Regions from separate parts of the Bradyrhizobium sp. LMG 9283 genome, predicted to be linked through region 2. Evidence: predicted binding sites of a transcription regulator. Region 2 holds the regulator's gene; the other holds the start of a gene.
The links. Region 2 encodes PhoB, which activates phosphate uptake and scavenging genes when phosphate is short. Its sites were predicted from a motif close to TGTCATNNANCTGTCAT; they were not measured.

Region 1: the regulator PhoB is predicted to act here: its motif matches at 2,164-2,180, upstream of P6U29_RS15595 (UDP-2,3-diacylglucosamine diphosphatase).

What each region holds. Positions count from the first base shown of each region.
Region 1 covers NZ_CP120691.1:3,352,446-3,355,850, forward strand. Annotated here, with positions in the region: gene P6U29_RS15580 (c-type cytochrome) at 1-432, shown strand, start outside; gene P6U29_RS15585 (Lrp/AsnC family transcriptional regulator) at 666-911, opposite strand; gene thiD (bifunctional hydroxymethylpyrimidine kinase/phosphomethylpyrimidine kinase) at 1,043-1,840, shown strand; gene P6U29_RS15595 (UDP-2,3-diacylglucosamine diphosphatase) at 2,204-3,016, shown strand; gene P6U29_RS15600 (glycosyltransferase family 4 protein) at 3,032-3,405, shown strand, end outside.
Region 2 covers NZ_CP120691.1:8,510,412-8,513,816, forward strand. Annotated here, with positions in the region: gene P6U29_RS39710 (GcrA family cell cycle regulator) at 354-866, shown strand; gene phoB (phosphate regulon transcriptional regulator PhoB) at 1,106-1,813, opposite strand; gene phoU (phosphate signaling complex protein PhoU) at 1,829-2,545, opposite strand; gene pstB (phosphate ABC transporter ATP-binding protein PstB) at 2,557-3,378, opposite strand; gene pstA (phosphate ABC transporter permease PstA) at 3,375-3,405, opposite strand, start outside.

The sequences.
Region 1 (3,405 bases), 3.7 Mb from region 2:
GTCGGGATCTGGAAATTCTTGTTTCTGGACGAAAAGCCTTTCGTTGCCGATGGCAGCAAGTCGCCGGAATGGACACGCGGCGCCTATCTGGTCAACAGCTTTGGCCATTGCGCCGAATGTCACAGCCCGCGCAATGTGCTGGGCGGCATCATCGCCGGCCAGCGATTTGCCGGCGGTCCCAATCCGGAAGGCGAGGGCTGGGTCCCGAACATCACCCAGAAGCGCCTTGGCGAGTGGAGCGCGAAGGATCTCGCCTATTTCCTCAAAACGGGTGAATTGCCCGATGGCGACAGTGTCGGCGGCGCGATGACGCGCGTGATCAAGAACACCTCGCAATTGTCTGACGGGGATCTCGCGGCGATGGCGGAGTACCTCAAATCGCTGCCGCCGGTGGATGGGCCGACGCCACCGAAACGCAAGCAGGGCAGCTAAGGTATGAACGTCGTCGCGGCTGTCCGTGTTCACCTCTCCCCGACGGAGAGAGGTCGGATTGCTGTGGCGCGCAATTGCGCGCCTGAGCAATCCGGGTGAGGGGCTGTAGCACCCACTGAGACCTGGAGCCCTCACCCGGATCGCATCTTCGATGCGCTCCGACCTCTCCCTTCGGGAGAGGTGACCTCTTCGGCTTGCATCGGTACAACCAACAGAACTTTAGTGTTGCAGGTCTAGCCCGTGCCGAACGCCTTGAAGGTGATGATGGTGAGGGTATCCTGGATGCCCGGCAGCACCTGCACCTTCTCATTCACGAAATGGCCGATGTCGGTGTCCTTGTCGACGTAGAACTTCACCAGGAGATCGTATTGGCCGGCCGTGGAGTAGATCTCGGAGGCGATCTCAGCTTCCGCAAGCGCATTGGCCACCGTATAGGACTGGCCGAGCTTGCATTTGATCTGAACGAAGAAAGGAACCATCTCAGGGCACTCCGAAAGCGTATCTGGCGGCTAATAGGCCAAAACCAGCCGTATTTAGCAAGCGAACTTGCGGCGCAAGGGAGGGCGCGCTAGGAACGGGTCATGTCTTCGAAAATGCGGAAAATCGTCGGATGACCCCGGTCGCACTCACCATCGCCGGCTCCGATTCGAGCGGCGGCGCCGGCATCCAGGCGGACCTGAAGACCTTTGCCGCGCTCGGCGTCTACGGAGCTTCCGTGATCACGGCGCTGACGGCGCAGAACACGCGCGGCGTTACCGGCATTCACGCGGTGCCGGCCGAGTTCGTCGCCGCGCAGATCGACGCGGTGTTCTCCGATCTCGAAATCGGCGCGGTGAAGATCGGCATGGTGGCCCAGGCCGCCAGCATCGATGCGATCGCGGCCGCGCTGTCGCGCTGGGCGTCCAGGCACGTCGTGCTCGATCCTGTCATGGTGGCGACCTCCGGCGACCGCCTGCTCGCCTCCGAGGCCGTCGACGCCCTGCGCACCAAGCTGATACCGCTGGCCACCGTGATCACGCCGAACCTGCCGGAGGCCGCGGCCCTGCTCGACGAGCCCATGGCGGCAAGCGAGGCCGAGATCGAAAGCCAGGGCCGGCGCCTGCTGTCGCTCGGCTGCCGCGCCGTCCTGGTTAAGGGCGGGCATGGGGAGGGCGCGGAGAGCATCGATTATCTGGTCGGTGCCGACACCACGATCGCACTCGCCGCGCCGCGCGTTGCCACCAAGAACACCCATGGCACGGGCTGCTCGTTGTCCTCGGCTATCGCCGCGGGGCTAGCCAAGGGCGAGGGCCTGGAAAACTCTGTGCGCAACGCCAAGGCCTGGATCAGCGCTGCCATCGGCGCCGCCGACCGCTTCAGCGTCGGGCACGGCCACGGGCCGGTCCATCACTTCCACAAGATCTACTGACGCGAGGGCCCCCGGAAGCGCGCCCGTTCATCGGTTCAGCGCTGCTCGTGCGGGGCTAGTTCACCCGCCCCTGGAGGGTAGGGTCGGCTCACATTGAGCGCAGCGAAATGTGAGACGGGGTGGGGTGACGGTCTCTCCACAACCAACAGTACCCGAGAGGAGAGAGATCACCCCACCCCGCTCGCCCTCCAGGGAAGGGTAGGATTGCTGCGGACACCCCCCTGCCTGCGGCGCGATGTCGCCTGATTGTCGCATGCGGCTGATATTCGCGGAGAGGACGAGGCGAAGTTTGATTCGTATCTGAGGGGCCTCAAGGTTCAATCGGTCATCCCCCTGTCACGGGACATTGTTACAGGCTGGCGCATGGGAAGTTACGATGTGAGTGACGAGAGCCCGGAGCGGCGCTTTCGCACGTTGTTCATCTCCGACGTCCATCTCGGAGCCCGCGGTTCGCAACCCGACCTTCTGCTCGACTTCCTGCGCTACCATGATGCTGACACCATCTATCTCGTCGGCGACATTGTCGACGGCTGGGCGCTGAAATCGAGCTGGCACTGGCCGCAATCGCACAACGATCTCGTCCAGAAGCTGTTGCGCAAGGCCCGCAAGGGCGCCAAGGTCATCTACATTCCCGGCAATCACGACGAGTTCCTGCGCAACTATTACGGCACGCATTTCGGCGGCATCGACGTGGTCGAAAACACGGTTCACACCGGCGTGGACGGCAAGCGCTATCTCGTCATCCACGGCGACATCTTCGATCTCGTGGTGCAGAACGCGCGCTGGCTCGCCCATCTGGGCGACAAGGCCTACGACTTCGCGATCCAGATGAATCGCCTCGTCAACTTCTTCCGCCGCCTGTTCGGCGTGCCCTATTGGTCGCTGTCGCAATGGGCCAAGCAGAAGGTCAAGAACGCCGTCAACTATATCGGCGCGTTCGAGCAGGCGCTTGCGGCCGAGGCGCGGCGCCACGAGGCCGACGGCGTGATCTGCGGCCACATCCACTACGCCGTCATCCGCGACGAGGCCGGCATCCGCTACATGAATTGCGGCGACTGGGTCGAGAGCTGCACGGCCCTCGTCGAGCATGATGACGGCCATTTCGAGATCATCACCTGGGCGGATCGTTTGCAAAGGCCGGCAACCGTCCCGCAGGTCGCGGCAAGAGCTGCATGATAAGGACCGCTTGATGTGCGCATCCTGGTCGCGACCGACGCCTGGCACCCGCAAGTCAACGGTGTGGTTCGGACGCTGACCAAGCTTGCTGACGCCGCCAAGGGGCTTCGCATTGAAGGTGTTGGCGTCGAATTCTCGTTCCTGACGCCGCAATCGTTCCGCACCTTCGCGATGCCGAGCTATCGCGACGTGCGCCTCGCCATGCCGCGTCCGACGCGGATCGCGAGGCTGATCGAAGAGGCGCGGCCGGACAGCATCCATATTGCGACCGAGGGGCCGATTGGCTTGATGGTCCGTCGCTATTGCCGCCAGCGCAAGCTGCCGTTCACGACCAGCTTCCACACCCGCTTCCCCGAATATGTCCGGGCCCGCGTGCCGGTCCCTGGCTC
Region 2 (3,405 bases):
CTATCTTATGCTTGGCAAGACAGGTGTCAATGCCGCCCGGAAAGCCTCGCGAAACGCTGAATCCGTAGTCTTGCGGTGGCGATTTTGCGGAGTTTTCACCACGGAACATGTGGAAGCGAGTCGGCGGACTCTTGCGCGGGAGTCACGCCATATTGTAGCGTTTGGACTGTCAGATACGACATCTCGTGCAGCGGTTCTGATCCCAAGAGTCCTCATGTACCGGCGTAAACGTTCGGGCGTCTTGAGCGCGCCCGGCGAGCCTTAAGGGATTCTGCGGCACGGGATTTTCAAGGCTTCAGGCATTCGCTGCGAAGGCCCCAGGATGGCAGGCGCGCAGCGAGGGAAAGGGTGCAATGACGGTTTTGACCTGGTCCGATGATCGCGTCGAGCAGCTGAAAAAGCTCTGGGAGGCCGGACTTTCGGCCAGCCAGATCGCGGCGGAGCTCGGCAATGTGACCCGCAATGCCGTGATCGGCAAGGTGCATCGGCTCGGTCTGTCCGGCCGCGCCAAGAGCCCTTCATCGGCAGCGCCCCGGCCGCGCAAGGCACGGCCCGCGCAGCACATGATGCGGGTGACCCGCCCTGTCGCGCGCGGCAACACCGCGCTGGCGCAGGCCTTCGAGGTCGAGGTGGAGGCCGAGCCTGTCACCTATGACAACGTGGTGCCGATGAGTCAGCGGCTGTCTCTGCTGGAATTGAACGAGGCGACCTGCCACTGGCCGGTCGGCGATCCCTCAAGCCCGGATTTCTTCTTCTGCGGCGGCAAGGCTCTCTCCGGCCTGCCCTATTGCGCCCAGCACTCGCGCGTGGCCTATCAGCCCGCAGCGGATCGCCGTCGCGCACCGGCGAAGCCGGGCACGCGGTGAGTTTGTTCTGAGATCAGAAATGAGCTGTCACACGATGACGGCTCAAACAATCCGATGTCGTCCCGGACAAACGCGCCACAAGCGCGCGCCGATCCGGGACCCATAGCCACCGAGAGATGTGGTTATGGGGACTCGAAATTACCTTTTCGCAAAACAATCATGCCCTGTGGTTATGGTCCCGGATCTGCGCTGACGCTTGTCCGGGACGACACTGAGCGTGTGGCAACAGCTCGCAAACCTCAGGTCTGCTCGGCCTTCGCGAAACGATCGTCCAGCGCGTAGCCGGCGCCGCGGACGGTGCGGATCGGGTCCTGCTCGCGGCCGAGATTGAGCAGCTTGCGCAGGCGGCCGATATGGACGTCGACGGTGCGCTCGTCGATGTAGATGTCGCGGCCCCAGACGCTGTCGAGCAGCTGCTCGCGCGAGAACACGCGGCCGGGATGCTCCAAGAAGAACTCCAAGAGGCGATATTCGGTCGGGCCGAGATCGATCGGCCGGCCCGAGCGCGCCACGCGGCGCTTGTCGCGGTCGAGCTCGATATCGCCATAGGCGAGCACGGTGGCGAGCCGCTCGGGGCTGGCGCGCCTGAGCAGACCCTTCACGCGCGCCAAGAGCTCCGGCACCGAGAACGGCTTGACGATGTAATCGTCGGCGCCGGTCGCAAGCCCCCGCACCCGCTCGCTCTCCTCGCCGCGCGCGGTGAGCATGATGATCGGCAGCTGCTTGGTTTCGGGGCGGGTACGAAGCCGCCGGCACAGCTCGATGCCTGACAGGCCCGGCAGCATCCAGTCGAGCACGATCAGATCGGGAATGTGCTCCTTGAGGCGGGTGTCGGCGTCGTCGCCGCGCATCACCGTCTCGACGTCATAGCCGTCGCCTTCGAGGTTGTAGCGGAGAAGCTCGGTGAGAGCTTCCTCGTCCTCAACCACCATAATGCGTGCGCCCATGTTGTCGTCGCTCCCTTAGGTATTCGGCACCGTCGTGGCGAAGGTCGTCATGTCGCCCTTCGGCCGCTTGTCAGTGATCGCCTGGCCCTCGATCATGTAGAACACGGTCTCTGCGATGTTGGTGGCGTGATCGCCGATCCGCTCGATGTTCTTGGCGCAGAACATCAGGTGGATGCAGAACGAGATGTTGCGCGGATCCTCCATCATATAGGTGAGGAGCTCGCGGAACAGCGAGGTGCAGATGGCGTCGACTTCCTCGTCGCCTTTCCACACCGCCATGGCCGCCGGCAGATCGTGCGCGGCATAGGCGTCCAGGACCGACTTGACCTGCTGCTGCACGAGATCGGTCATGTGTTCCAGTCCGCGGAACAGCTTCAGCGGATGGAAATCCGTCTCCAGCGCCGCGACGCGCTTGCCCATGTTCTTGGCGAGATCGCCGATGCGCTCGAGATCGGTCGCGACGCGCATGGCGCCGACGATCTCGCGCAGATCCACCGCCATCGGCTGGCGGCGGGCGATGGTGAGCACGGCGCGCTCCTCGATGCGCTTCTGCAGCGCGTCGAGCTCGGCGTCGGTCGCGACCACGCGCTGGCCGAGCGCGACGTCGCGGCGGATCAGCGCGTCGACGGAATCGACGATCATGCGCTCGGCGATGCCGCCCATTTCGGCGACCAGGCGGGTGAGCTCCTGGAGGTCGGTGTCGAAGGCCTTTGCGGTATGTTCAGAACCCATGTTCCGTCTCCTCAGCCGAACCGGCCGGTGATGTAATCCTGCGTGCGCCGGTCGCTCGGCGACGTGAAGATCTTGCTGGTGTCGTCGAATTCGATCAACTCGCCGAGATACATGAAGGCGGTCTTGTCGGAGACGCGCGCCGCCTGCTGCATGTTGTGGGTGACGATCGCGATCGTGTAGTTCTCGGACAATTCCTGGATCAGCTCCTCGACCTTGGCGGTCGAGATCGGGTCAAGCGCCGAGCAGGGCTCGTCGAACAGGATCACCTCGGGCCGCACCGCGACGGTGCGGGCGATGCAGAGGCGCTGCTGCTGGCCGCCGGAGAGCGACAGGCCGGAGGCATTGAGCTTGTCCTTGACCTCGTTCCACAGCGCGCCGCCGCGCAGCGCCTTCTCGACGCGGTCATCCATCTCCGACTTCGAGATCTTCTCATAGAGGCGGATGCCGAAGGCGATGTTCTCGTAGATCGTCATCGGGAACGGCGTCGGCTTCTGGAACACCATGCCGACCCGCGCCCGCAGCAGGTTGAGATCCAGCTTGGGGTCGAGGATGTTGGTGTGGTCGAGCAGCAGCTGGCCGGTGGCGCGCTGGCCCGGATAGAGATCGTACATCCTGTTGAAGATGCGCAGCAGGGTCGACTTGCCGCACCCCGACGGGCCGATGAACGCCGTGACACGGTTGGTGCCGAGCGCCAGGTTGATGTTCTTCAGCGCGTGGTGCTCGCCATAGTAAAAATTCAGGTTGCGCGCGGTGACCTTGGCCGGCGCCTCGGGCAGCGGCTGGGAACCGGGATGAACGGTCGGCGCGCTCACGGAAACAGACATTTCACTCATTTTGCAGTCCTCTCGGCGCCGATGATG